Regions from separate parts of the Streptomyces sp. NPDC048331 genome, predicted to be linked through region 2. Evidence: predicted binding sites of a transcription regulator. Region 2 holds the regulator's gene; the other holds the start of a gene.
The links. The regulator HrcA, encoded in region 2, represses chaperone genes, less so after heat shock. The targets are predictions, from matches to a motif close to TTNGCACTCNGNNNNNCNGAGTGCNAA.
Positions count from the first base shown of each region.

Region 1: a site for HrcA is predicted at 2,169-2,195, ahead of groL (chaperonin GroEL). Genes of this name have one in related genera too.

Region 1 is NZ_JBICYT010000058.1:782-15,445, forward strand. It holds gene ACGFYY_RS39195 (phosphoribosylanthranilate isomerase) at 1-254, opposite strand, end outside; gene groL (chaperonin GroEL) at 381-2,003, opposite strand; gene ACGFYY_RS39205 (cold-shock protein) at 2,329-2,535, opposite strand; gene ACGFYY_RS39210 (MoaD/ThiS family protein) at 2,918-3,196, opposite strand; gene thrC (threonine synthase) at 3,235-4,524, opposite strand; SAM riboswitch class I at 4,542-4,699, opposite strand; gene ACGFYY_RS39220 (glucosyl-3-phosphoglycerate synthase) at 4,885-5,835, shown strand; gene ACGFYY_RS39225 (trehalose-6-phosphate synthase) at 5,882-7,312, shown strand; gene otsB (trehalose-phosphatase) at 7,472-8,320, opposite strand; gene ACGFYY_RS39235 (DUF3263 domain-containing protein) at 8,360-8,596, opposite strand; gene ACGFYY_RS39240 (extracellular solute-binding protein) at 8,644-9,942, opposite strand; gene ACGFYY_RS39245 (ROK family protein) at 10,118-11,050, shown strand; gene nagA (N-acetylglucosamine-6-phosphate deacetylase) at 11,050-12,201, shown strand; gene ACGFYY_RS39255 (1-phosphofructokinase family hexose kinase) at 12,314-13,234, shown strand; gene ACGFYY_RS39260 (CBM35 domain-containing protein) at 13,365-14,408, opposite strand; gene cdgB (diguanylate cyclase CdgB) at 14,477-14,664, opposite strand, start outside.
Region 2 is NZ_JBICYT010000005.1:156,356-171,019, reverse strand. It holds gene rpsT (30S ribosomal protein S20) at 1-235, opposite strand, end outside; gene lepA (translation elongation factor 4) at 491-2,356, shown strand; gene ACGFYY_RS10795 (AMP-dependent synthetase/ligase) at 2,593-4,485, shown strand; gene hemW (radical SAM family heme chaperone HemW) at 4,577-5,809, shown strand; gene ACGFYY_RS10785 (DUF3097 domain-containing protein) at 5,918-6,715, opposite strand; gene ACGFYY_RS10780 (MBL fold metallo-hydrolase) at 6,744-7,469, opposite strand; gene hrcA (heat-inducible transcriptional repressor HrcA) at 7,618-8,634, shown strand; gene dnaJ (molecular chaperone DnaJ) at 8,635-9,774, shown strand; gene ACGFYY_RS10765 (nitronate monooxygenase) at 9,931-11,022, shown strand; gene ACGFYY_RS10760 (16S rRNA (uracil(1498)-N(3))-methyltransferase) at 11,019-11,765, shown strand; gene ACGFYY_RS10755 (histidine triad nucleotide-binding protein) at 11,903-12,262, shown strand; gene ACGFYY_RS10750 (ribonuclease Z) at 12,266-13,171, shown strand; gene ACGFYY_RS10745 (carbohydrate kinase family protein) at 13,309-14,478, shown strand; gene ACGFYY_RS10740 (PhoH family protein) at 14,614-14,664, shown strand, end outside.

The DNA.
Region 1 (14,664 bases), on a different contig from region 2:
TGCAGCTGCACCCCGCGCACCCCGCTCTCCTCGGCGAACCGGCGCACCTCCGCCACCGACTGCCCCCGGAACACCCCGACGGTCAGCACCCGGTCCGGCACCTGTGCGGCGAGTTCCCGCGCGGCGACGGCGTCCACGGTCCGCGGACTCCCGGGCGCGAAGACGAATCCGACGGCATCGGCCCCGGCGGCCACGGCCACGTCGACATCGTGCGCGGTCCGCAGCCCGCAGATCTTGACGAAGAGATCAGCCATGCACCCAGCCTATGTGGACTACCCACCCTCGGCCCGCCCCGGAAACGCCCGAGGGCGGCACCCCTCGCGGGGTGCCGCCCTCGTTCGAGAACAGCCGATCTACCGGTGGCCGGAGCCAGGGGTGGATCAGAAGTCCATGTCACCACCCGGCATGCCGCCGCCCGCGGGGGCACCGGCCTTCTCGGGCTTGTCGGCGATGACGGCCTCGGTCGTCAGGAACAGCGCGGCGATCGACGCGGCGTTCTGCAGCGCGGAGCGCGTGACCTTCGCCGGGTCGATGATGCCCTCGGCGATCATGTCGACGTACTCGCCGGACGCGGCGTTCAGGCCGTGACCGATCGGGAGGTTGCGCACCTTCTCGACGACGACGCCACCCTCGAGACCACCGTTGACGGCGATCTGCTTGAGCGGGGCCTCCAGCGCGAGCTTCACGGCGTTGGCGCCGGTCGCCTCGTCACCCTCGAGCTCCAGCTTCTCGAAGACCGCGGAGGCCTGCAGCAGCGCCACGCCACCACCGGCGACGATGCCCTCCTCGACGGCCGCCTTCGCGTTGCGAACGGCGTCCTCGATGCGGTGCTTGCGCTCCTTGAGCTCGACCTCGGTCGCGGCACCGGCCTTGATGACGGCCACGCCGCCGGCCAGCTTCGCGAGGCGCTCCTGGAGCTTCTCGCGGTCGTAGTCCGAGTCGGAGTTCTCGATCTCGGCGCGGATCTGGTTCACGCGACCGGCGACCTGGTCGCTGTCACCGGCACCGTCGACGATGGTGGTCTCGTCCTTGGTGATGACGACCTTGCGGGCGCGGCCGAGCAGGTCGAGACCGGCGTTCTCCAGCTTGAGGCCGACCTCCTCGGAGATGACCGTGCCGCCCGTGAGGATGGCGATGTCACCGAGCATGGCCTTGCGGCGGTCACCGAAGCCCGGGGCCTTGACGGCGACGGACTTGAAGGTGCCACGGATCTTGTTGACGACGAGGGTGGAGAGCGCCTCGCCCTCGACGTCCTCGGCGATGATCAGCAGCGGCTTGCCGGACTGCATGACCTTCTCCAGGAGCGGCAGCAGGTCCTTGACCGAGCCGATCTTGGAGTTGACGATCAGGATGTACGGGTCGTCGAGGGACGACTCCATGCGCTCCATGTCGGTGGCGAAGTACGCCGAGATGTAGCCCTTGTCGAAGCGCATACCCTCGGTGAGCTCCAGCTCCAGACCGAAGGTCTGGGACTCCTCGACGGTGATGACGCCTTCCTTGCCGACCTTGTCCATGGCCTCGGCGATGAGCTCGCCGATCTGGGTGTCGGCGGCGGAGATGGAGGCCGTCGAAGCGATCTGCTCCTTGGTCTCGACATCCTTGGCCTGCGCCAGCAGGGCGGCGGAAACGGCCTCGACGGCCTTCTCGATACCGCGCTTGAGGGCCATCGGGTTCGCACCCGCGGCCACGTTGCGCAGACCCTCGCGGACGAGCGCCTGGGCGAGAACGGTGGCGGTGGTCGTACCGTCGCCGGCGACGTCGTCCGTCTTCTTGGCGACTTCCTTGACCAGCTCGGCGCCGATCTTCTCGTACGGGTCCTCGAGCTCGATCTCCTTGGCGATGGAGACACCATCGTTGGTGATCGTGGGGGCGCCCCACTTCTTCTCAAGGACGACGTTGCGACCCTTGGGGCCAAGGGTGACCTTGACGGCGTCGGCGAGCTGGTTCATCCCACGCTCGAGGCCGCGGCGGGCCTCCTCGTCGAACGCAATGATCTTGGCCATCTGAAGTGGTCCTCCCGGACAGCGGTGGATTGCTCCGGACCGCGCCCGCGCCCGCGACGGACGGCCTGCGTGCCCGGCGGTTCCTTCCCACCGGACCCTGCGGGCCTCACCGACCCGGTCCTCGTTTCAGTAGCACTCTCACCAGGAGAGTGCTAACGCCAATGATTAGCACTCGACCCCCCCGAGTGCAAGCGGCTTGGGGCAAGACCCCGCCACTGCCGGGCCTACGCACGAGGGGCCCCCATCCCGTGTCCAGGATGTGGGCCCCTCGTGGTGTTCCAGGTCTTCGATGAAGACTGTGCGTCGGTGGTCGATCGCTCCAGGACTAGCCGAGTGCGAGCTTGACCATGTCCGCCTGCGGACCCTTCTGGCCCTGCGAGATCTCGAACTCGACCCGCTGACCCTCTTCAAGGGTGCGGTACCCGTCCATCTGGATGGCGCTGTAGTGGACGAACACATCCGCACCACCGTCGACCGCGATGAAGCCGTAGCCCTTCTCCGCGTTGAACCACTTGACGGTGCCCTGAGCCATGCCTAACTCCCCTATTACTGGCCCTTGCGCAGGAACGCACTTCACGATCCCGGGTCAGAACTTGCGTCGGAACGCGTCGACCGAGGCTGAATGTATCTGCGCGGATGCTGTCTGCAACAGGTCAATCCGATGAGAATTCTGGACACCGGGAAACATTGAAATAGAGTGAAAATTTGCCATACTCCCGGGCAACTCGGGCCTGACATATCTCGCCAAAGCCCCATACCGCACTCGCATGTTGGCCCGATGTCGACCCTTGCGCGGCCCGTTCATATGCAGGGGGCAAGAACAGCGGAGGGGACTTCCCCAACCTTACCGCGCCCAATCAAGCAGAATTGCCCCCTCCGCTTTTAGCGGAGGGGGCAATTACGGTTTGCGCGTGTCAGCAACCGCCGGCGACGGCGGGGATGATCGAGACGCCGGCGCCGTCCGGCGTCGCCGCCTGCAGCCCGCCCTCGAAGCGCACGTCGTCGTCGTTGACGTAGACGTTCACGAAGCGGCGCAGCTTGCCCTGGTCGTCCAGGACGCGCGCGGCGATGCCCGGGTGGTTCTTCTCCAGGGACTCGATGACCTCGGCGAGGGTCGCGCCCTCGGCCGGGACCTCGGCGACGCCGCCGGTGTAGGTGCGCAGGATGGTGGGGATGCGGACGTTGACGCTCATGGCGCTACTGCCTTTCCGGTAGAGCGGAGGGGAAGTGGTCAGGCCAGGCCGGCGGCGCGGAACGCGTCCAGGCTCGGGCGGATGGTGGCGGTCTGTCCGCTGTCCGCGGCCACCGCCTCCAGGGTCTTGAGGCCGTCACCGGTGTTGAGGACGACGGTGGTCAGCGTCGGGTCGAGCTGCCCGTTCTCGATGAGCTTCTTCGTCACGCCGACGGTCACACCGCCCGCGGTCTCGGCGAAGATGCCCTCGGTCTGCGCGAGGATCTTGATGGCCTCGACGACCTGCTCGTCGTTGACGTCCTCGACGAAACCGCCGGTGCGACGGGCGATGTCCAGGACGTACGGGCCGTCCGCCGGGTTGCCGATCGCGAGGGACTTGGCGATGGTGTTCGGCTTCTGCGGGCGGACCACGTCGTGACCGGCCTTGAAGGCGGTGGACACCGGGGAGCAGCCCTCGGCCTGGGCGCCGAAGATCTTGTACGGCTTGTCCTCGACGAGGCCGAGCTTGATGAGCTCCTGCAGACCCTTGTCGATCTTCGTGAGCTGCGAGCCGGACGCGATCGGAATGACGATCTGGTCGGGCAGCTGCCAGCCGAGCTGCTCGCAGATCTCGTACGCGAGCGTCTTGGAGCCCTCGCCGTAGTAGGGGCGCAGGTTGACGTTGACGAAGCCCCAGCCCTCGCCCAGCGGGTCGCCGATGAGCTCCGAGCAGAAGCGGTTGACGTCGTCGTAGTTGCCCTCGATGCCGACCAGGTCGCCGCCGTACACACCGGCCATGACGACCTTGCCCTGCTCCAGGTCGTGCGGGATGAACACGCAGGAACGGAAGCCGGCCCGGGCGGCCGCGGCGCCGACGGCGCCGGCCAGGTTGCCGGTGGAGGAGCAGGACAGGGTGGTGAAGCCGAAGGCGCGGGCGGCCTCGACGGCGATGGCCACGACGCGGTCCTTGAAGGAGTGCGTCGGGTTGCCGGAGTCGTCCTTGATGTAGAGCTTGCCGGTGATGCCCAGTTCCTTGGCCAGGTTGGCCGCGTCCACCAGCTTGGTGAAGCCGGGGTTCAGGCTGGGCTTGGACGCCACGTCCGCGGGGACCGGCAGCAGCGGTGCGTAGCGCCAGATGTTGTTCGGGCCGGCCTCGATCGCGGCGCGCAGGGCCTCGGGGTCGCCGGTCGGGAGGTCGTAGGCGACTTCCAGCGGTCCGAAGCACTCGGCGCACGCGAAGATGGGGCCGAGTTCGAAGCGGGTACCGCACTCGCGACAGGAGAGGCCGGTGGCGGGTCCGAGGTCGACGGAACCGAGGTGGGCAGAGGTGGCGACAGTCTGTGCAGCCATGATGGCGAGGCCCTTTCTCCTCATCTTCCCCATGGCGCACTTCGCCATGAGACGGAATTGGCACCTTCCCTAGCCGGGGACCTCGCTGACGTCGCTGAATGCGCGATCGCGAGAACCGACTGGAGGGTTGCCGGGGCTTCAACGGGCCGTGTCCCTCTGCCCCTCTGGATGAGCGGTATGGCACCGGCACACGCGCTCTCTGGCGCGCCGGTGCGTTTGTACGCGGGGACCCCCGGCATGCGGTGGTCCTTCGCGTTGTTCAAGACTGTAACCGAAGGCTCGGGCTGTTGAGACAGCCGTCCGAACCGCGAGATGGATCACATAACGGCGGATATCGCCGACACGCAGGGAGTGCTGAGGGTGCTGGAAGAGGTGGAGCGCTGGCTGGCCGACCGCTCCTGGTCCGCCGCCGACCGACCGCTCGACCAGCTGCTCGACCGGAAACGGGCGGCCGGGACCACGGTCAGCGTCGTGCTGCCCGCGCTGGACGAGGAGGCGACGGTCGGCGCGATCGTCGAGGTCATCCGGCGTGAGCTGATCGAGGGACCGCCGGTGCCGCTGGTCGACGAGCTGGTCGTCGTCGACTCGGGCTCCAGGGACCGCACCGCGGAGGTCGCGGCGAAGGCCGGCGCCCGGGTGGTGCACCGCGACGAGATCCTGCCGCGCCTGCCGGCACTGCCCGGCAAGGGCGAGGTGCTGTGGCGCTCGCTGTTGGCCACCGACGGGGACATCGTCTGCTTCGTCGACGCCGACCTGCGGGACTTCTCCGCCTCCTTCGTCTCCGGGATCGTCGGACCGCTGCTGACCGACCCCGACGTGCACTTCGTCAAGGCGATGTACGACCGGCCGCTGGGCGACAGCCCCGGCCAGGGCGGCCGGGTCACCGAGCTGGTCGCCCGCCCCCTCCTCAACCTCCACTGGCCCCAGCTGGCGGGCTTCGTCCAGCCGCTCGGCGGCGAGTACGCCGTACGCCGCTCCCTGCTGGAACGGCTGCCGTTCCCCGTCGGGTACGGCGTCGAGCTGGGCCTGCTCGTCGACGCCCTGCACACGGTCGGGCTGGACGCGCTCGCCCAGGTGGACGTGGGCGTACGGCTCCACCGTCACCAGGACGGGCAGGCGCTGGGCCGGATGGCCGCGGCGATCTACCGCACCGCCCAGGTACGGCTCTCGCGCGGGCACCTCGTTCGGCCGGAGCTCACGCAGTTCGAGCGCGGCCCGCAGGGCTTCGTACCGCGGACGTACCCGGTGGACACCGAGGAACGGCCGCCGATGGCGGGCGTCGCGGAGTACGCGCTGCGGCGCGTGGCGTGAGGGAACGTACGGTTTGAGCGGGCTCGTACCGGGCTAGGTTGCCCGCATGGCTTCCCAGGTACTCGTAGCGGCGAACCGCGGCCCCCTCTCCTACGCCCTCGCCCAGGACGGGTCGCTCAGCGCCCGGCGCGGCGGGGGCGGTCTCGTCTCCGGACTGTCCGCGGCCCTCGCCGAGCAGCCGGGGGCCGTGTGGATCTGCGCGGCGCTGTCGGACGCGGACCGGGAGGCGGTCCGCCGGGGCGTCGCCGAGCCGGGGGTCCGGATGTTGGACATCGATCCCACGATGTACGACGACGCGTACAACGGCATCGCCAACTCCGTGCTGTGGTTCACGCACCACCACCTGTACGACGTCCCGCGCGAGCCGGTCTTCGACGCCGAGTTCCGCCGGCGGTGGGAGTCCTACGAGCGCTACAACCAGGCCTTCGCCGACGCCCTGGCCGAGGAGGCCGCGGAGGGCGCGCGGGTGCTGGTGCAGGACTACCACCTGGCCTTGGTGCCCGGACTGCTGCGGGTGCTCCGTCCCGACCTGCGGATCGCGCACTTCACGCACACCCCGTGGGCCGCGCCGGGCTATCTCGCGATGCTGCCCGACGTGGTCCGCGAGACCTTGCTGTGGGGCATGCTCGGCGCCGACGTACTCGGCTTCCACACCGAGGCGTGGGCGGCCGAGTTCCTGGGGTCGGCGCGGCTCGACGACGCGTGGGGGCGGTCCGAGGTGCGCGAGGGCGCGGTCGTCGAGCACCAGCGCTACTCGGTGTGGCCGACGCGCACCACACAGGTGCGGGCGTACCCGCTGGGCGTGGACGGGGACGAACTGCGGGCGCTGGCGCACCGGCCGGCGGTGGACGCCAAGCTGGCGGAGCTTCGGGCGGAGGTGGACGGCCTGCGGACGATCGTCCGCGTGGACCGCACCGAGCTGTCGAAGAACATCCTGCGCGGTCTGCTGGCCTACCGGGAGCTGCTGACGGAGCGCCCGCAGTGGCGGGGGCGGGTGGTGCACCTGGCGTCGGCGTACCCCTCGCGGCAGGACCTGAAGGTGTACCGGGACTACACGGCGGCGGTGTCGGAGCTGGCGGCGGAGATCAACGCGGAGTTCGGGACGGAGGAGTGGCAGCCGGTGCTGGTGTCGGTGAAGGACGACTTCGAGCGCTCCCTGGCGGCGTACCGGCTGGCGGACGTGGCGCTGGTGAATCCGGTGCGGGACGGGATGAACCTGGTGGCCAAGGAGATCCCGGTGGTGTCGGAGGCGGGCTGCGTGCTGGTGCTGTCCACCGGGGCGGGGGCGTACGAGGAGCTCCGCCAGGACGCGCTGACGGTGAACCCGTACGACGTGACGGCGACGGCGGAGGCGCTGCACGCCGCGCTGGCGATGCCGATGCCGGAGCGTGCGGAACGCACGAAGCGGCTCTCCGCTGCCGCGACGGCCCTCCCGCCGTCCGCCTGGTTCGAGGCCCAGCTGTCGGCCCTGACCTGAGCCGGGGCTCCGCCCCGGACCCCGCGCCTCAAACGCCGGCGAGGCGGAAAATCCGGGCTCTGCCCGGACCCGGTCCTCAAACGCCGGACGGCTGGAAAATCCAGCCCCGCCGGCGTTTGAGGCGCGGGGGTTCGGGGGCAGCGCCCCCGCAGCGGACGGTCAGGTCCGGATGACCTCGGCCAGGGTGGCCAGGAAGGCGGCGACCTTGCCCGGGCCCGGGAGGACCAGGTCGGCCCGCGCGGCGAGCTCGGGAACCTCCGCGGAGCCACTGCACACCAGCAGCCCCGGCAGGCCGTCCGTACGACCCTTCTCCACCGCCGCGAACGCCGCCAGGTCACCCAGGTCGTCGCCCGCGTACAGCACCGCCTCCGCGTCCCGCTCCGCCAGGAACTCGGTCAGGGCGACGCCCTTGTCCATGCCCGGCGGCCGAAGCTCCAGCACCGCCCGCCCCGGCTCGACCATCAGCCCGTGCCGGGCGGCCAACTCGGTCAGCGGCTCCCGCAGCGCCGCGAAGGCCGCCGCCGGGTCCTCCGCCCGCCGGGTGTGCACGGCCAGCGCCCGGCCCTTCTCCTCGATCCAGGTACCGCGCCAGGCCCCGATCGAGTCCAGGAACCCCGGCAGCTCCGCCCGGACCGCCGCCACCCCGGGGTGCTCGGCGGGCGCGTGGACGATGCCGGTGACCGCGTCCCACCGTTCGGCTCCGTAGTGGCCGAGGACGACCAGGTGCTGCAGGCCGGGGACCCCGGCGAAGCCGCCGTAGCGGACGGCGACGCCCGCCGGCCGGCCGGTGATCACGGCCACCGAGTCGACCTCGGGGGCGAGTGCGGACAGGGCCGGGACGGCTCCGGGGTGGGCTCTGGCCTGGTCCGGGTCCGGGACGATGTCGGCGAGGGTGCCGTCGAAGTCCAGGGCGACCACGGACCGGCGAGGTGTGCGGAGGAGGGCTTCGAGGCCCTCGCGTCCGGCAGCGGTGACGGGCATCGGCAGGTCGTGCGGATGGCTCCCCATACGCACGACCCTAACGGGCCGGCCGGGTGACGGCTACGGCTATCGCCGGGCTCGCTGCGCCTCGCGGATCCTGCGCAGCCGGTTGACCGTGCCCGGGGCGTGGGCCAACGCCCGCGGGTCGTCCATGAGCGCGTTGAGCAGCTGGTAGTAGCGGACGGGGGACATCCCCAGCCCTTCCCGTATGGCCCGTTCCTTGGCTCCGGGTCCCGGCCAGGTGCGTCCCTCGTACGCGAGCACCGCGACCTCCGTGGCCGTCAGCCGCCCCTCGTCCGTCATACCGCCAGATTAACGCCGTGCTCCGACAGTCGGCCCGCCGCCACCGGTCAGCGCGGGTCGGACGCGCGGGCGGCGGTGGCGATCTGCTCCAGGACCTTCGCGGGCTGTCCGCCGGGCTGGACGGTCTTGCCGATGTTCTGCTTGATGTCCTCGCTGACGCCCGCCCAGGACTTCTTGCCGACCGGGTACAGCCGGGAGCTGGGCAGTGCCGTCAGGAAGGGCTTCAGCTGTGCGGACGAGCCGCCGGTGGCGGACTGCTTGGCCTGGTAGCCGCTGGTGGTGGCGGGCAGCAGGTCGTACTTCTCGGTGAAGGCCGTCACGTTCTTCGGCTGGTACAGGAAGTCCAGGAACTTGCCGGACTGCTGGCGGTGGCCGTTCTTGAAGGCCATGACCCAGTCCGCGACGCCCATCGCGGGCTGGTCGCTGCCGTCGGCGGTGGGCAGCGGCACCATGCCGAACTTGACGCCCTTGGCCGCGGCCTGCTTGAGCAGCGTCGGGTGCCCGTTGAGCATGCCGACCTCGCCCTTGGTGAAGCCGTCGAAGGCGGCCTGCCGGTCCAGCTTGCCGGGCTCCACGGGTCCGGTCAGGCCCTGGCCGACCATCTTGTCCCGCAGGAACTCCAGCGCCTTGACGTTGGGGGCGGAGTCGATCGCGTACGACTCCTCGTTGTCGGTGTAGCCGCCACCGCCCGAGAGCATCCACATCATCGTCTCGGCCTGCGCCTCCTCGCGGCCCAGCGGTACCGCGAAGGGGGTGGGCACGTTGGCGGCCTTGAGCTTCTTCGCGGCGGCTTCGAGGTCCGCCCAGGTCTTCGGCTGCCAGCCCTTGGCGTCCTTGCCGATCACGCCGGCGTCGGCGAGCAGCTTCTCGTTGTAGAAGAGCAGCCGGGTGCTGGAGACGAAGGGCATGCCGTACTGGACCTGCTTGACCTTGCCCGCGTCGGCGAGCGGGCCGAGGAAGTCGGCCTCGGTCTTCACGGAGAGCAGTTCTTCCGCCGAGTACAGCTTGCCGGCGGCCGCGTAGTCGGAGTAGGCGCCGATCTGGGCGATGTCGGGGGCCTTGCCGGCCTTGACCATCTCGGCGACCTTGGCGTCGACCTCGGACCAGGAGTAGACGCTGACCTCGACCTTGGTGCCCGGGTTGGCCTTCTCGAAGCCCGTGGCGAGGTCCTTCCAGTACGCCTCGGAGGAGTTCTGCGGATTGTCCCCGTAGTCGGCCGCCACGACCCGCAGGGTCACCTCGTTGTCTCCGGTGAGTCCGCCGATGGCTCCGCAGCCCGTCAGCGTCACAGCGGTCAGGCACAGCGCGGCGCCGGAAGCGGCCAGCCTCAGGTAACGGCCCTTCACAGTTCTCCATCCACCCTTCTTGTACGTACGATCCACGTAAGGTCTACACCACTTTGGCGGCTCGTCCACATCGGGGCCTCGCCTGGGGTCCCGGATTTGTATGGCCGCTCAACAATCTCCCTCATTGGACTAGACCTTTCCCTGCCGAGCACGCGAGACTGTCTCTGTGAAATCCGTGAAACACGTCATCGCCCTCGATGTGGGCGGCACCGGGATGAAGGCCGCCCTCGTCGCCGACGACGGCACCCTGCTCCACGAAGCGCGCCGGGCCACCGGCCGCGAGCGGGGCCCCGACGCCGTCGTCGAGACGATCCAGGACTTCGCCGCCGAGCTGCTCGACACCGGCCGGGAACGCTTCGGACGGCCCGCCTCGGCCGCCGGCGTCGCCGTCCCGGGCATCGTCGACGCCGAGAACGGCATCGCCGTCTACGCGGCGAACCTGGGCTGGCGCGACGTACCGATGCGCGCGCTGCTCAGCAGCCGACTCGGCGGCATCCCCGTCGCCCTCGGCCACGACGTGCGCACGGGCGGACTCGCCGAAGGCCGCATCGGCGCCGGCCGGGGCGCCGACCGCTTCCTGTTCGTCCCGCTCGGCACCGGCATCGCCGGAGCCATCGGCATCGCCGGCCGCATCGAGGCCGGCGCCCACGGCTACGCGGGCGAGATCGGACACATCGTGGTCCGCCCGGGCGGCCCCGCGTGCGGCTGCGGCCAGCACGGCTGCCTGGAGACCCTCGCCTCCGCCGCGGCCGTCAGCCGCGCCTGGGCGGCCGCCTCCGGCGACCCCGAGGCCGACGCCGCGGACTGCGCCAAGGCCGTCGCCTCGGCGGACCCGCGCGCCCAGGAGGTCTGGCTGGCCGCCGTCGGCGCCCTCGCCGACGGACTCGTCACCGCCATCACCCTGCTGGACCCGCGCACGCTGATCATCGGTGGCGGGCTCGCGGAGGCCGGGGAAACCTTGTTCACACCACTACGGACGGCCGTGGAGGAGCGCGTGACGTTCCAGCGGCTCCCCCACATCGTGCCGGCGGCCCTCGGGGACACCGCCGGATGCCTGGGCGCAGGGCTGCTCGCCTGGGACCTACTCGCCACGGAGGTACCTGCCTGATGTCCGGAAGCGCTCACAGCACCGTTCTTTCGGGCGCCAGGGTGGTGCTGCCCACCGGAACGGTGGCCAACGGCAGGGTCATCGTCGACGGCGACCGGATCGCCGGCAGCGCCCACGAGGGCGCACGGACCGTCGACCTGTCCGGGCACTGGATCGTCCCCGGCTTCGTCGACATGCACAACCACGGTGGCGGCGGCGCCTCGTTCACCTCCGGCACCGCCGAGGACGTCCTCCAAGGCGTGCGCACCCACCGCGAGCACGGCACCACCACCCTGGTCGCCTCCACCGTCACCGGGGACCTGGACGAACTGGCCCGCCGCGCCGCCCTGCTCGCCGAGCTGACGCAGCAGGGCGAGATCGCCGGCATCCACTTCGAGGGGCCGTTCATCAACCCCTGCCGCAAGGGCGCGCACAAGGAGGACCTGCTGCGCGACCCCGACCCGGCCGAGGTCCGCAAGCTGATCGACGCCGCGCACGGCGCCGCCCGCATGTTCACCCTCGCCACCGAACTGCCGGGCGGCCTGGACTCCGTACGGCTGCTCGCCGAGCACGGGGTCATCGCGGCGATCGGCCACACCGACGCCACGTACGAGCAGACCCGCGCCGCCATCGACGCGGGCGCGACCGTGGCCACCCACCTCTTCAACGCGATGCCGCCCCTCGCCCACCGCGAACCCGGCCCGATCGCCGCGCTGCTGGAGGACGAGCGGATCACCGTCGAGCTCATCAACGACGGCACCCACCTGCACCCGGCGGCCCTGGAACTGGCCTTCCACCACGCGGGCGCGCACCGCGTCGCGCTGATCACCGACGCGATGGACGCGGCCGGCTTCGGCGACGGGACCTACCACCTCGGCCCGTTGGAGGTCGAGGTCAAGCACGGCGTGGCACGGCTGGTGGAGGGCGGCTCCATCGCCGGCTCGACGCTGACCCTGGACACCGCCTTCAAGCGCTCGGTGACCCTCGACAAGCTGCCCGTGGAGTCCGTGGTCCAGGCGATCTCCGCCAACCCGGCCAAGCTGATCGGCCTGTACGACGAGATCGGCTCGCTGGAGCCCGGCAAGTACGCGGACCTCGTCGTGCTGGACGCCGCGTTCGACCTCAAGGGCGTCATGCGGCGCGGCGAATGGATCGTCAACCCGCCCTCCTGACCGCCGATCTGACGGCCGAGCGGCCGCACACACGGAAAACGGCCGGCCCGAGGACTGGGCCGACCGCCGTGTGTTTGGCATGATCCCGGCAGCATCAGACCCGGGAGTGCCCATGATCCTTACCGTGACGCTCAACACCGCGCTCGACGTCACGTACCAAGTGCCGCGCCTGCTCCCGCACGCCTCGCACCGGGTCTCCGCCGTCACCGAACGCCCCGGCGGCAAGGGGATCAACGTCGCCCACGTCCTGGCGGCCCTCGGCCACGAGGTGACGGCGACCGGCTTCGCGGGCGGCCCGGTCGGCTCCGTCGTACGGGGGCTGCTCGCACGGTCCCCGGGGGTGGTCGACGCCCTGGTCCCCTGCTCCGGCAACACCCGCCGCACGGTCGCGGTGGCCGACGCGGCCTCCGGCGACACCACGCAGTTCAACGAGCCGGGCCCGCTGATCACCGCCACGGAGTGGTCCCGGTTCCTCGCCCACTACGAGGACCTGGTGCGCGGCGCCCGCGCCGTCGCCCTGTGCGGCAGCCTCCCGCCGGGCGTGCCGGTGGGCGCGTACGCACTGCTCGTACGGGCGGCCCGGGCGGCCGGGGTGCCCGTCCTGCTGGACACGAGCGGAGAGGCCCTGCGCCGCGGGGTCGCCGCCCGCCCGGAGATCATCAAGCCGAACGCCGCCGAACTGGCCGAGCTCACCGGATCCCGTGACCCGCTCCCCGCCACCCGCGACGCCCGCCGCCGGGGCGCCCACGCGGTGGTCACCTCGCTCGGCCCGGACGGCCTGCTGGCCGCCACCGCGAACGGCTCCTGGCAGGCGACCCCGCCGCGCCGACTGTCCGGCAACCCCACCGGAGCCGGTGACTCCGCGGTCGCCGGCCTGCTGTCCGCGCTCGCGGAGGACCTGGACTGGCCGGAGCGCCTCAGCCGCGCCGTCGCCCTCTCGGCGGCCACGGTCCTCGCCCCGACGGCGGGCGCGTTCGACCCGGGCGTCTACGAGGAACTACGGGCCGCCGTACGCGTCACCGAAAGCGCCTGACGACCCCGCGCCCACCACCGACGGCGCGCCGAGCGCCGACCGGCCCCACGCACCACGGAATCAGGCTCTGCCGCACCTGCGCGACAGAGCCTGATGCGTTCCGGGGCGTCCGTCCCCGCCGTCGGCGCGGTCAGCGCCTGACGTGGCCCGAAGCCAGCTCCAACTGGTCGAAGACGACGTCGCACTGGTTGCCGGGCTCGCACGAGATCTTCATCGCGTTCGTGCCCTTCTTGAGGTTGATGAACGCGAAGGTGCGCGTCCAGCCCTTGTCCCAGGCGCCGTCCGCCGCCTTGGCGAAGTTGGCCAGGTTCAACGACTGGTTCGGGCTCTGGCCGTTGACCGTGAGGGTCGCCTTGCCGTCCTTGCCGGGAACGCCGTAGTTGACGAACAGCGTGTATTCGCCCGCCTCCGGCACGTCCACCGTCCAGGTGAGCGCCGCACCCTGCTGGTTGAAGCCGGCGACGTACTGGCCGCCCGAGCTCTTCGAGCCGGGCACCGTGCTCTCCAGCCGCGCACCACCGGTCAGCACCATGCCCGCACCGGCCGCCTCGCCCTTCGGCAGCGGAGCCTGCGAGGGCTTCGAGCTGCTCGGGGCCGGGCTGGCCGGGTTCTGGGGGGCCGCCGACTGCTGGCCGTCGTCGGCGGAGGGCTGTTCCTTGCCCTTGTCCTTGTCGCCGAACTGCAGGGCCGCGACGATACCGATCACGACCACCGCGACCACGGCGACGGCCGCGATCAGCAGACCGCGACGGCTGGACCCGCCAACGGCGCCACGACCGCCGCCGTGACCGCCGCCGTGACCGCCCGGCTGCGGGACCGTCTGCGTCTGCTGCGGCGCAGCGGCGTAGCCGCCGGCCTGGAGGGCTTCCGGGGCCTGGTACTGGGCCTGGTAGCCAGGAGCCTGCTGCGCGTGGCCCTGCTGGTGCGGAACGGGGCCGCGCTGGCCGCCGTTCCTCCGCTCACCGACCGTACGCACCTGGTGGTGCGAGGTACGCGGGACGCCCGGCTGGGGACCGTGGTGACCGCCGCCCGACGCACCGGGGTAGCCGTATCCACCGCCCGATGTGGGCGGGGCGGCTCCGGCCGCCTGGCCGTCCTCGTAGAGGTAGCCGAACGGATCGTCGTCCTCGGGCTTGTTCGCCCCACCGTGCGGGCCGTTCGCGGGCGTCGTCATCGCAGGTCACTCCTTTCGACCCACGGGAGCCTACCCCGAACAGGTGCGCCCACGGGCGGGAGACCGCCTCATCCCGCCCGACGGTGGGCCTTCGACCGGGATCGCTTCTCGATGTACATCCGCTGGTCGGCAGAGCGCAGAACCTCGTCGGCCGACATCCCGCAGCTGGCCCATCCGATACCGAAACTGGCCCCGACCCGCACCGCACGGCCGTCCACCCGGATCGGCGGGATGATCGCGTTGCGCAGCCGCACGG
Region 2 (14,664 bases):
GCGCCGACTTCTTGTTGGCGGCGGCGTTCTTGTGGATGACACCCTTCGAGACAGCCTTGTCGAGCGCACGCGCGGCAGCGCGAGAAGCCACGGTGGCCTTCTCGACGTCACCGGCGAGGACGGCCTCGCGGGCCTTGCGGATCGCGGTCTTGAGCGAGGACTTGACGGCCTTGTTGCGCAGGCGCGCCTTCTCGTTCGTCTTGTTCCGCTTGATCTGGGACTTGATGTTCGCCACGAAAGAGCCTTTTCAGGTTCAGAGTTTGATCTTCGGATTGTGCCTCGACAGCTGAGAGGGCATACGAGACACAGCTGCCCAGGCTACCAGGCACGCTAGGGGCGGCCCAAACCGAGCGCACTGCCCCGTCCATGGGACCATGGGAGTCTGCGTACAGATCCGACATCGCGCCGCCGACGGCGACGGGAGCCGGACTTTCGCTCCGACCGACGCTCCGCAAACGCTTCCGACTGCGACCGAGAATCAGGACACTGCGTGCCCGCGATCCCCAGCCACGTGCCCGAGCCGAGCCGTACCGACTCGGCGCTGATCCGCAACTTCTGCATCATCGCGCACATCGACCACGGCAAGTCGACCCTTGCCGACCGGATGCTCCAGATCACCGGTGTGGTCGACCAGCGGCAGATGCGCGCCCAGTACCTCGACCGCATGGACATCGAGCGTGAGCGCGGCATCACGATCAAGTCCCAGGCGGTCCGGCTGCCCTGGGCGCCCACCACGGGCGAGGGCCAGGGCAACACCCACATCCTCAACATGATCGACACCCCCGGGCACGTCGACTTCACCTACGAGGTCTCGCGCTCCCTCGCCGCGTGCGAGGGCACCGTCCTCCTGGTGGACGCCGCCCAGGGCATCGAGGCGCAGACCCTCGCCAACCTGTACCTGGCGATGGAGAACGACCTCGCGATCGTCCCCGTCCTGAACAAGATCGACCTGCCGGCCGCCCAGCCGGAGAAGTTCGCCGAGGAACTGGCGAACCTGATCGGCTGCCAGCCCGAGGACGTGCTGCGCGTCTCGGCGAAGACCGGTCTCGGCGTCGAGGCGCTGCTCGACAAGGTCGTCGCCACGGTTCCGGCCCCGGTCGGCGTCAAGGACGCCCCGGCCCGCGCCATGATCTTCGACTCGGTCTACGACTCGTACCGTGGCGTCGTCACGTACGTCCGTGTGGTCGACGGGCAGCTCAACAAGCGCGAGCGCATCCGGATGATGTCCACCGGCGCCACCCACGAACTGCTGGAGATCGGTGTCTCCTCCCCGGAGATGACCCCCTCCGACGGCATCGGCGTCGGCGAGGTGGGCTACATCATCACCGGCGTGAAGGACGTCCGTCAGTCCAAGGTCGGTGACACCATCACCAGCCTGAACAACGGTGCCACCGAGGCGCTCGGCGGCTACAAGGACCCGCGGCCGATGGTCTTCTCGGGCCTGTACCCGCTCGACGGCTCCGACTACCCGGACCTGCGCGAGGCCCTGGACAAGCTCCAGCTCAACGACGCCGCGCTGGTCTACGAACCGGAGACCTCGGCGGCGCTCGGCTTCGGCTTCCGCGTCGGCTTCCTCGGCCTGCTCCACCTGGACGTGGTCCGTGAGCGCCTGGAGCGCGAGTTCGGCCTCGACCTGATCGCCACCGCGCCCAACGTGGTCTACCGGGTGGTCATGGAGGACGGCAAGGAAGTCACCGTCACCAACCCGAGCGAGTTCCCCGAGGGCAAGATCTCGGACGTCTTCGAGCCGGTCGTCAAGGCCACCGTGCTCGCGCCCACCGAGTTCATCGGCGCGATCATGGAGCTGTGCCAGCAGCGTCGCGGCACCCTCCTCGGCATGGACTACCTCTCCGAGGACCGGGTCGAGATCCGCTACACCCTGCCGCTCGCGGAGATCGTCTTCGACTTCTTCGACCAGCTGAAGTCCAAGACGCGCGGTTACGCCTCCCTGGACTACGAACCCACGGGCGAGCAGTCCGGCAGCCTGGTCAAGGTCGACATCCTGCTGCACGGCGACAAGGTCGACGCCTTCTCCGCCGTCACGCACAAGGACGCCGCCTACGCCTACGGCGTGCGCCTCGTCGCCAAGCTGCGCGAGCTCATCCCCCGGCAGGCCTTCGAGGTGCCGATCCAGGCCGCGATCGGCTCCCGCGTCATCGCCCGCGAGACCATCCGCGCCATCCGCAAGGACGTCCTCGCCAAGTGCTACGGCGGTGACATCTCCCGTAAGCGGAAGCTGCTGGAGAAGCAGAAGGAAGGCAAGAAGCGGATGAAGATGGTCGGCTCGGTCGAGGTCCCGCAGGAGGCCTTCATCGCCGTCCTCTCCAGTGACGAGTCCGGCGGCAAGAAGAAGTAGTAGTCCCGCCGTCACCCGACACACACAGGCCCCCGCACTCCGGTGCGGGGGCCTGTTTCGTTATGAAGCGGCCGCTCGCGGGCTCTTACGCGCGCGGCGGTCGCGCTCTAGTCTGATCACTGCTCGACGGTTACTCGCCAGTTTAAAAAGTCAAAGGCTGCTAAACCCGCCAGTCCCCAGCGCCCCCCAGCGCCCCACGCCCACGCACTACCGCGTGGATCGGTCCGGAGGATGTCGTGAGCGACACACAGACCTATCTCGAGAACCGCCCGCCGACCGTGGCGGTGCTCTTCCTTGAGCGCGTCGCAGCGACGCCGAACGACGAGGCCTACCGGTACCCGGTACCGGCGGCCGGCGGCCCGGGCGGCGCCGACGACTGGAAGTCACTCAGCTGGGGCCAGGCGGCCGAGCGGGTCTTCGCCATCGCCGCCGGGCTGATCTCCCTCGGCCTGGAAACGGAGCAGCGCGTCGCGCTCGCCTCCAACACCCGGGTCGACTGGATCCTCTCCGACCTCGGCGTCATGTGCGCCGGCGGCGCGGTCACCACGATCTACCCCAGCACCAACGCGGACGAGTCGGCGTTCATCCTCGCCGACTCCGACAGCCGGGTGCTCATCGCCGAGGACGCGGCGCAGGTGGCGAAGGCGCGCGAGCGCCGCGCCGACCTGCCGAACCTCGCCCACGTCGTGGTGCTGGAGGCCGCCGACGCGGTCGCCGCCGAGGGCGACCCCGAAGGCTGGGTGCTCTCCCTCGCGGAGCTGGAGGCGCGCGGCAAGGAGTACCTCGCCAAGCACCCCGAGGCGGTCGACGAGCGGATCGCGGGGATCACCTCCGACCAGCTCGCCACCCTGATCTACACCTCCGGCACCACCGGCCGCCCCAAGGGCGTGCGGCTGCTGCACGACAACTGGTCCTACCTGGCGAAGGCCATGGTCGCCACCGGGCTGATCGGCAAGGAGGACGTCCAGTACCTGTGGCTGCCGCTGGCCCACGTCTTCGGCAAGGTGCTGACCTCCGGGCAGATCGAGGCCGGGCACGTGACCGCCGTCGACGGCCGGATCGACAAGATCATCGAGAACCTGCCGGTGGTGCAGCCGACCTACATGGCCGCCGTCCCGCGCATCTTCGAGAAGGTCTACAACGGTGTGGCCGCCAAGGCCCGCGCCGCCGGCGGAGCCAAGTACAAGATCTTCCAGTGGTCGGTCGGCGTCGCCCGCGAGTACGCCAAGGTCACGCAGGACAACTACCGCCGCACCGGGCAGGCGACCGCCCCCTTCGGCCTCACCACGAAGCACAAGATCGCCGACGCGCTCGTCTACTCCAAGCTCCGCGAGGCCTTCGGCGGGAAGCTGCGGGCCGCCGTCTCCGGCGCCTCCGCCCTGGCCCCCGAGATCGGCTTCTTCTTCTCCGGCGCGGGTGTCCACATCCTGGAGGGCTACGGCCTGACCGAGTCCAGCGCCGCCTCCTTCGTCAACCCGGGCGAGGCCTACCGCACCGGCACGGTCGGCAAGCCGCTCCCCGGCACCGAGGTACGCATCGCCGACGACGGCGAGGTCCTGCTGCGCGGCCCCGGCATCATGCAGGGCTACCACCGGCAGCCGGACAAGACCGCCGAGGTCCTCGAGTCCGACGGCTGGCTGCACACGGGCGACATCGGCGAGCTCTCGCCCGACGGCTACCTGCGCATCACCGACCGCAAGAAGGACCTGATCAAGACCTCGGGCGGCAAGTACGTCGCCCCGGCCGAGATCGAGGGCCAGTTCAAGGCCATCTGCCCGTACGTGTCGACGATCGTCGTGCACGGCGCCGACCGGAACTTCTGCTCCGCGCTGATCGCCCTCGACGAGCCCTCCATCCTGACCTGGGCGGCCGAGAACGGGCTGGAGGGCAAGACGTACCAGCAGGTCCTGGCCGCGCCGGAGACCAACCGCCTGATCGAGACGTACGTGCAGACCCTGAACGAGGGCCTGCAGCGCTGGCAGACGATCAAGAAGTTCCGGGTGCTGCCGCGCGACCTCGACGTCGAGCACGGCGACCTCACGCCCAGCCTGAAGCTGAAGCGGCCGGTGGTCGAGCGTGAGTTCAAGCACCTGATCGAGGAGATGTACGAGGGCTCCCGCGAGGCGTGACGCCTGCCGCGGGCCCGGCGGGGCGGGGTGGTCGACCGCCCCGTCGACGCCGGCGGGGCCGGGGTGTGCGCCGGTGCGGGATGATGGGGGTATGCCTTCCGCACTCCCCGACGGTGAACCCATGCCCGAAGACGGCTCGCTGCCGTCGCACGCCCTGGCGGGCGCCGGGGAGCGGCCGCTCGGTTTCTACCTGCACGTCCCCTACTGCGCCACGCGCTGCGGGTACTGCGACTTCAACACCTACACGGCCACCGAGCTGCGGGGCACCGGCGGTGTGCTCGCCTCCCGGGAGAACTACGCCGACACCCTGATCGACGAGGTCCGGCTGGCGCGGAAGGTGCTCGGCGACGACCCGCGCCAGGTCCGGACCGTCTTCGTCGGCGGCGGCACGCCCACGCTGCTGCCCGCCGCCGACCTCGTCCGCATGCTCGCGGCGATCCGGGACGAGTTCGGTCTGGCCGACGACGCCGAGATCACCACCGAGGCCAATCCGGAGTCGGTGGACCCGCGGTACCTGGCCGAGCTGCGCGAGGGGGGCTTCAACCGGGTCTCCTTCGGCATGCAGAGCGCCAAGCAGCACGTCCTGAAGGTGCTCGACCGCACCCATACGCCGGGGCGCCCCGAGGCGTGCGTCGCGGAGGCGCGGGCGGCCGGCTTCGAGCACGTCAACCTCGACCTGATCTACGGGACCCCCGGAGAGTCGGACGAGGACTGGCGGGCGACGCTCTCGGCGGCGCTGGGGGCCGGACCGGACCACATCAGCGCCTACGCGCTGATCGTGGAGGAGGGCACGCAGCTGGCGCGGCGGATCCGCCGGGGCGAGGTCCCGATGACGGACGACGACGTCCACGCCGACCGGTACCTGATCGCGGACTCGGTCATGGCCGAGGCCGGGTACTCCTGGTACGAGGTCTCGAACTGGGCCACCTCGGAGGCCGGGCGCTGCCTGCACAACGAGCTGTACTGGCGCGGCGCCGACTGGTGGGGCGCGGGGCCGGGCGCGCACTCGCACGTGGGCGGGGTGCGGTGGTGGAACGTGAAGCACCCGGGCGCGTATGCCGCGGCGCTGGCGGAGGGGCGGTCGCCCGGGGCGGGACGGGAGCTCCTGTCGGAGGAGGACCGGCGGGTGGAGCGGATCCTGCTGGAGCTCCGGCTGGTGGACGGGGTGCCGCTGTCCCTGCTGGCTCCGGCCGGGCTCACGGCCTCCCGCAAGGCCCTCGCGGACGGGCTGCTGGAGCCGGGGCCGTACGAGGGCGGGCGGGCCGTGCTGACGCTGCGCGGGCGGTTGCTGGCCGACGCGGTGGTGCGGGACCTGGTGGACTAGCCCGCGGCGCCGTTGCCGGGGGCGCTGCCCCCGGACCCCCGCGCCTCGAGCGCCGGCGGGGCTGGGGGATCGCCTCGAGCGCCGGCGGGGCTGGAAATGGCGCGGCCATTATGCCGTGACGTGGTCGATGAGGTGTTCCACCGAGCCCAGGAGGGTCGGTTCCAGGTCCTTGTAGGAGCTCACCCGGGACAGGATGTGCTGCCAGGCGGCGCCCGTGTTCTCCGGCCAGCCCAGGGCCCTGCAGATGCCCGTCTTCCAGTCCTGGCCGGGCGGGACGACCGGCCACGCCGGGATGCCCAGCGCGGACGGTTTCACCGCCTGCCAGACGTCCACGTACGGGTGGCCCACGATCAGGACGTCCGGCGAGGTCACCGACGCCGCGATGCGGGACTCCTTCGAGCCCGGGACGAGGTGGTCCACCAGGATGCCGAGGCGGGCGTCCGGGGCCGGGGCGAAGTCGGCGACGATCGCCGGGAGGTCGTCGATGCCCTCCAGGTACTCCACCACCACGCCCTCGATCCGCAGGTCGTCGCCCCAGACCCGTTCCACCAGTTCGGCGTCGTGCCGGCCCTCCACGTAGATCCGGCCCGCCCGCGCCACCCGCGCCCGCGCGCCGGGAACGGCGATCGACCCCGAGGCCGTACGGGCCGGTGCCGCCGGGCCCCGGGACGGACGGACCAGGGTGACCACCGCGCCGTCCAGCAGGAACCCGCGCGGCTCCATCGGGAACACCCGCCGCTTGCCGAAGCGGTCCTCCAGGGTCACCGTGCCCGCCTCGCAGGCCACCACCGCGCCGCAGAAGTCCGTACCCGCCACCTCGACCACCAGGTCCGGATCCGCCGCCACCTCCGGCACGGCCTTGGGTCGCTTCCACTGCGGGGTCAGGTCGGGGGAGTACTCGCGCATCCGGCCGAGGGTAGGAGAGCCGCGCGCGTCACGCCTCCGACACGCCGCAACGGGCCGCCAGTGTGGCGCGTTGGGCACGGACGAACTCCGCCCCGACCACCGCTCCGTGACCGGGCACGTACAGTGCGTCGTCCCCGCCCCACGACAGCAGCCGGTCCAGGGCGGCGGGCCACTGCCCCACGACGGCGTCCGGGCCCACCGAGGGCTCGCCCGACTCCTCGACCAGGTCCCCGCAGAAGACGACCTCGCGCTCGCCCGGCACGAAGACGGCCAGGTCGTGCCCGGTGTGTCCGGGCCCCACATTGGCCAGCAGCACCTGTACGCCGCCCAGTTCCAGCGTCCACTCGCCCGATACCTCGTGCCGGGGCGGCACCAGCAGGTCCACGGCCTCCGCCGCCTCCGCCGCCGCGAGCCCGTGCCGTACCGCGTCCTCGCGCAGTTCCTCACGACCCGTCGACAGCAGCGCGGCCAGCCCGACCGCCCCGAACACCTCGGCCCCGGCGAAGGCGGCTCCGCCCAGCACGTGATCGAAATGACCGTGCGTGAATGCGATATGGGTCACGCGCCGGCCCGTCAGCCGCTCCGCCTCGGCCCGTACCCGCACGCCCTCGCGCACACACGAACCGGGGTCGATCAGAAGCACCGAATCCTGGCCCACCACCAGCCCCACGGTGCAGTCCCACACCGGCAGTCGCCGCCGGCCGACCCGTCCGGTCAGCCGTTCCCAGCCGGACTCTTCCCAACGCACGTCCATACGGCGACGCTACCCTGGCGGGCCTCCCTTGCCAGGGGCTTACCGCCCGGCCGTACACTGAGCGGGGGCTCTCTGGCACTCGAACGATCAGAGTGCCAACAAACACGGCAGAACACGGCAACGGACCACAGCTGGAGGTGTGCGCGCGATGCTCAGCGAACGCAGACTCGAAGTGCTGCGCGCCATCGTCCAGGACTACGTCGGGACGGAGGAGCCGGTCGGCTCCAAGGCGCTCACGGAGCGGCACCGGCTCGGCGTCTCGCCCGCCACCGTGCGCAACGACATGGCCGTGCTGGAGGAGGAGGGGTACATCGCCCAGCCCCACACCAGCGCCGGCCGGATCCCCACCGACAAGGGCTACCGCCTCTTCGTCGACAAGCTGGCGGGGGTCAAACCGCTGTCGTCGCCCGAGCGCCGGGCCATCCAGAACTTCCTCGACGGCGCCGTCGACCTCGACGACGTGGTCGGCCGTACGGTGCGGCTGCTCGCGCAGCTCACCCGGCAGGTCGCCGTCGTCCAGTACCCGAGCCTGACCCGGTCGACCGTCCGGCACGTGGAGCTGCTCTCGCTCGCTCCCGCGCGCCTGATGCTCGTACTGATCACGGACACCGGGCGGGTCGAGCAGCGACTCATCGACTGCCCGAGCCCCTTCGGGGAGACCTCGCTCGCGGACCTGCGGGCCCGGCTCAACAGCCGGGTCGTCGGGCGCCGCTTCACCGATGTGCCCCCGCTCGTCCAGGACCTCCCCGAATCCTTCGAGGCCGAGGACCGCGGCACCGTCTCCACCGTGCTCGCGACACTCCTCGAAACCCTGGTCGAGGAAGCCGAAGAACGGCTGATGATCGGCGGAACCGCCAATCTCACCCGCTTCGGACACGATTTTCCCCTGACGATCAGGCCGGTGCTCGAAGCGCTGGAGGAGCAGGTCGTGCTCCTCAAGCTGCTGGGCGAGGCCAACGAGTCGGGAATGGCCGTACGGATCGGGCACGAGAACGCCTACGAGGGACTGAACTCCACGTCGGTCGTCTCGGTCGGTTACGGTTCGGGCGGCGAAGCAGTCGCCAAACTCGGCGTGGTCGGACCGACCCGCATGGACTACCCCGGAACGATGGGAGCGGTACGCGCAGTGGCACGTTACGTCGGACAGATCCTGGCGGAGTCGTAAGTGGCCACGGACTACTACGCCGTTCTCGGCGTGCGCCGCGACGCATCGCAGGACGAGATCAAGAAGGCATTCCGGCGGCTTGCACGCGAGCTGCACCCGGATGTGAACCCTGATCCCAAGACGCAAGAGCGTTTCAAGGAGATCAACGCCGCCTACGAGGTCCTCTCGGACCCGCAGAAGAAGCAGGTCTACGACCTGGGTGGCGACCCGCTGTCCTCCTCGGGCGGTGGCGGCGGCGCGGGCGGCTTCGGAGCGGGTGGCTTCGGCAACTTCTCCGACATCATGGACGCCTTCTTCGGCCAGGCCTCGCAGCGCGGCCCGCGCTCGCGGACCCGGCGCGGCCAGGACGCGATGATCCGCCTGGACCTGGAGCTGGACGAGGCGGCCTTCGGGACCACCAAGGACATCCAGGTCGACACGGCCGTCGTCTGCAACACCTGCTCCGGTGAGGGCGCCGCTCCCGGCACCTCGGCGCAGACGTGTGACATGTGCCGCGGCCGCGGTGAGGTCTCGCAGGTCACCCGGTCCTTCCTGGGCCAGGTCATGACCTCGCGCCCCTGCCCGCAGTGCCAGGGCTTCGGCACCGTGGTCCCGACCCCGTGCCACGAGTGCGCGGGCGACGGCCGGGTCCGCTCCCGTCGCAGTCTCACGGTCAAGATCCCGGCGGGTGTCGAGAACGGCACCCGGATCCAGCTCGCGGGCGAGGGCGAGGTCGGCCCCGGCGGCGGCCCGGCCGGCGACCTGTACGTGGAGATCCACGAGCTGGCGCACCCGACCTTCCAGCGGCGCGGGGACGACCTGCACTGCACGGTCACCATCCCGATGACCGCGGCCGCGTTGGGCACCAAGTGTCCGCTGGAGACGTTGGACGGGCTGGAGGAGATCGACATCCGGCCCGGCACCGGGTCCGGCCAGGCGATCCCGCTGCACGGGCGCGGCGTCACCCACCTGCGCGGTGGCGGGCGCGGCGACCTGATCGTGCACGTCGAGGTCACCACCCCGGGCAAGCTGGACGCCCAGCAGGAGGACCTGCTCCGCCAGCTGGCGAAGCTGCGCGGCGAGGAGCGGCCGATGGGTCAGTTCGCGCCGGGTCAGCAGGGGCTGTTCAGCCGGCTGAAGGACGCTTTCAACGGTCGCTGATCGACCGCGCACCACCGTCACGAGCCCGGCCTGGGGATTCCCCGGCCGGGCTCGTCGCACGAGGCGGACGGCGGCTCCCGGCCGGTCGGGAAGCGGACTATGCCAGGCGAATGCCATGATTCGGCCCCATGCGCCGGACGTGGCACGATGCAGTCCATGTCCTCGGCACCGAACGGTCTCTCCCCGTATCCGATCGTGCAGGCTCCCATGGCGGGCGGCGTCTCCTGCCCCGTCCTCGTCGCCGCCGTGTGCGAGGCGGGCGGACTGGGCTTCCTGGCCGGGGGCTACAAGACCGCCGACGGGATGTACCAGGAGATCAAGCAGGTGCGCGCGCTGACCCGGCGCCGCTTCGGGGTCAACCTCTTCATGCCGCAGACCGGTTACGTCGATCCGGCCGCCGTGGAGGCCTACCGCGGGCAGCTGGCAGGCGAGGCGAGCTGGTACGAGATCTCGCTCGCCGACGAGGACATCATCGGCACCAGCGACGACGGCTACGACGCCAAGCTCGCCATCCTCCTCGAAGACCCGGTCCCGGTGGTCTCGTTCACCTTCGGCTGTCCCGCCTTCGCGGCCCTCGCCGCCCTGCGCAAGGTCGGTACGTACACCGTCGTCACGGTGACCTCCGCCGAGGAGGCCCGCACCGCCCAGCACGCGGGCGCCGACGCGGTCTGCGTCCAGGGCGCCGAGGCCGGCGGCCACCAGGGCACCCACCGGGACGACCCGCAGATCGACGGCACGGCGACCGTGGGCCTCCTCGCGCTGGTGGCGCAGGTACGGGAGGCGGTGGCGCTCCCGATCATCGCGGCGGGCGGGGTCATGCGGGGCGCGCAGATCGCGGCCCTGCTGGCGGCGGGCGCGGAGTCGGCGCAGCTCGGGACGGCCTTCCTGGCCTGCCCGGAGTCCGGGGCGGACCCGGTGCACAAGAAGGCGCTGACGGACCCGCTGTTCGTCCGTACCGAGTTGACCCGGGCCTTCTCCGGGCGGCCGGGGCGCGGACTGGTGAACCGCTTCGTGCGTGAGCACGGGCCCTACGCCCCGGCCGCGTACCCGCAGGTCCACCACCTGACCTCCGGGCTGCGCAAGGCCGCGGCCGCGGCCGGGGACGCCCAGGGCATGGCCCTGTGGGCGGGCCAGGGGCACCGACTGGCGCGGCCGCTGCCGGCGGGGGAGCTGGTGGAGGTGCTTGCGGCCGAACTGGCCCAGGCACACAGCACGTTGAACGCAATGCAGATGAGGAGTGCGTCATGACCGCCCCGGTTTTCGTGGTGGAAGAGGTCCCCGCGGGGCCGGAGTTCGTCCTGGACGGCCCGGAGGGCCGGCACGCCGTGTCCGTGAAACGGCTGAACCCGGGCGAGGACGTGGTCCTCACCGACGGACGCGGCCACTGGGCGGAGGGCGTGGTCAAGGCCGCCGAGGGCAAGGACCGGCTGGTCGTCATGGACCTGCACACCGTCGCGGAGGAGCCGGAACCGGAGGTCCGCATCACCGTGGTGCAGGCCCTGCCCAAGGGGGACCGGGGCGAGCTGGCCGTCGAGACGATGACCGAGACCGGCGTGGACGCGATCGTGCCCTGGCAGGCCTCGCGCTGCATCACGCAGTGGCGCGGCGACCGCGGGGCCAAGTCCCTGGCCAAGTGGCGGGCCACGGCCCGGGAGGCGGGCAAGCAGTCCCGCCGGGTGCGCTTCCCGGAGGTGGCCGAGGCCCTGTCCACCAAGCAGGTGGCGACACTGCTGGCCGGCGCCGACCTGGCGATGGTGCTCCACGAGGACCGCGACACCCCCTCGCAGGCGCTGGCCACGGCGGAGCTCCCGAAGGCCGGTTCCGTGGTGCTGGTGGTGGGCCCGGAGGGCGGGGTCTCCCCGGAGGAACTGGCGGTCTTCGCCGAGGCCGGCGCCCACCCCTACCGCCTGGGGCGCTCCGTGCTGCGCACCTCCACGGCGGGTACGGCCGCGGTCGCCGTCCTGCTGGCCCGCACGGGCCGCTGGTCCTGACGGCCTGATCGGCCGGTACGGCCCGTCCGGCCCGTCCGGCCCACGGGCTTCGGCCCGACGGGCCGAAATGCCCGCCCGTGGCAGGCGTCCGGCTGGATACGATGCCCGGACCGATCACCGTCACAGGAGGCGAAGCAATGGCCGGGGAACCGCAGGCCGACTGCCTGTTCTGCAAGATCGTCGCGGGGCAGATCCCCGCGACCGTGGTACGGGAGACCGAGACCACGGTCGCCTTCCGGGACATCAACCCGCAGGCGCCCACGCACGTGCTCGTCATCCCCAAGGTGCACTACCCCGACGCGGCCTCCCTCGCCGCGGCCGAGCCGGGCGTGGCCGCCGACATACTGCGCGACGCCGGCCAGGTCGCCCTCGACGAGAAGATCGTCGAACACGGCTACCGGGTCGTGTTCAACACCGGCTCCGGCGCCGGTCAGACCGTCTTCCACGCCCACGCGCACGTCCTCGGCGGCCGCGGCCTCCAGTGGCCCCCCGGATAGCGCGTGTCCGTACGAGAGTTCGTGGTGCTGGGCACGGCCAGCCAGGTGCCCACCCGCCACCGCAACCACAACGGCTACCTGCTGCGCTGGGACGGCGAGGGCATCCTCTTCGACCCCGGCGAGGGCACCCAGCGCCAGATGCTGCGTGCCGGGGTGGCCGCGCACGACATCAACCGGATCTGCGTCACCCACTTCCACGGTGACCACAGCCTCGGCCTGGCCGGGGTGATCCAGCGGATCAACCTCGACCAGGTCCCGCACCCCGTCACCGCGCACTACCCGGCCTCGGGACAGAAGTTCTTCGACCGGCTGCGCTACGCGACGGCCTACCGGGAGACCGTCGCGCTCCGCGAGGAACCCGTCTCCGTGGACGGCACCCTCGGCCAGGGGGCCTCGTACACCCTGGAGGCCCGGCTGCTCTCGCACCCCGTGGAGTCCTTCGGCTACCGGATCACCGAACCCGACGGGCGCCGCATGGTGCCCGAGCTGCTCGCGCGGCACGGGATCAAGGGGCCGGACGTGGGCCGGATCCAGCGCGAGGGGCGGCTCGGCGCGGTCACCCTGGACGAGGTCAGCGAGCCCAGGCCGGGACAGCGGTTCGCGTTCGTCATGGACACCCGGCTCTGCCCCGGCGTGGACGCGCTCGCCGAGGGCTGCGACATGCTGGTGATCGAGTCGACCTTCCTCGACGAGGACGAACGGCTGGCTACCGACCACGGGCACCTGACCGCCGGCCAGGCGGCACGGGTGGCACGCGACGCGGGCGTACGGCACCTCGTGCTGACGCACTTCTCGCAGCGCTACACCGACCCGAGCGAGTTCGAGCGCCAGGCTCGCGCGGTCGGCTTCGAGGGCGAGCTCACGGTGGCCGCGGACCTGATGCGGGTGCCCCTGCCCAAGCGGGGCTGACGACAGGCCCTGCCCGGCCCCCGCTCGGCCTCTGCCGGGGCGGGGGCCGCGCAGGGGCCGTGTTCGTCGAGTGGTCCGAGTGACGAAGGCCCTTCCGAGGATGATCTGCGCCACACTGGGTTTTGGTTCTGCCCGGGATGGGCAGGACCGGCAGCTTTCCACGGAAAACATCATGCAGAAACGGGCCTTCGAGAAACAACGGGGAGATCGCCGTGACCGGTCGCGACTACGAAATCCGCGCAGCAGCGGTGGACCCGCTCGGTCCGCTGCGTGACCCGCAGGAATCCGGCTGTGACGTCTTCCTGACCGGAACCGTCTTCCTCGACATCATCTTCACCGGTCTCGACTCGGCCCCGGTGCGCGGTACGGAGTCCTGGGCGCGCGGCATGGGCTCCAGCCCCGGCGGCGTCGCCAACATGGCCACGGCCCTGGCCCGGCTCGGCCTGCGCACCTCGCTGGCCGCCGCCTTCGGGGACGACCACTACGGCGAGTACTGCTGGGACGCCCTGGAGCAGGGCGAGGGCATCGATCTGTCCATGTCGCACACCATCCCCGGCTGGCACAGCCCGGTCACGGTCTCGATGGCCTACGAGGGCGAGCGCACGATGGTCTCGCACGGCCACGAGGCCCCGCCGCCGGCGGGTCCCGGGCCCTTCCCGCAGTGCCCGCCCCGCGCCCGCGCGGCCGTGGCGGCGCTGGGACCCGGCCGCGGCGAGGAGTGGATCGCCGAGGCCGCCCGGCGCGGCTCGCGGATCTTCGCGGACGTGGGATGGGACGAGAGCGGCCGCTGGGACCTGGGGGCCCTGGCCGACCTGGAGCACTGCGAGGCCTTCCTGCCGAACGCGGGCGAGGCGATGCGCTACACCCGCACCGACTGTCCGAGAGCCGCGGCCAGGGCGCTGGCCGAGAAGGTGCCGATCGCGGTGGTGACGATGGGCGCCGAGGGCTCGTACGCGGTGGACGGGCGCACCGGGGAGACCGCGCACGTCCCCGGGATCACGGTGGACGAGCTGGACCCGACGGGCGCGGGCGACGTCTACGTGGCGGGCTTCGTGACCGGCACCCTGGCGGGCTGGCCGCTCGCGGACCGCCTCGCCTTCGCCGGGCTGACGGCGGCCCTGTCGGTGCAGGAGTTCGGTGGCTCGCTTTCGGCCCCCGGCTGGCCGGAGGTGGCCCACTGGTGGCAGGCGGCCCCGCAGGAGCTGCGCGGCCGGTACGGCTTCCTGGACGACCTGATCCCGCAGGCCGGGGCCCCGGCGGCACGGCGCAGGGCCGTACCCACGATCGGTTTCCGGCATCCCGCGTAGGCATCGGCCCGCGGCGCGATCCGGCGATAAAACCCCTCGGGGAAGCAGCGGCGGAGACGTACCCTTGGTACTCCGGAGGTCGTCGATCGGCGCGGCCCCTCAGCGGGAGGTATGCGCAGGCCACAGTGCCGGCCCATGACTCAGACACCGACAGCCCACATCCCCGCGCCAGGGCAGGCGCGAGCC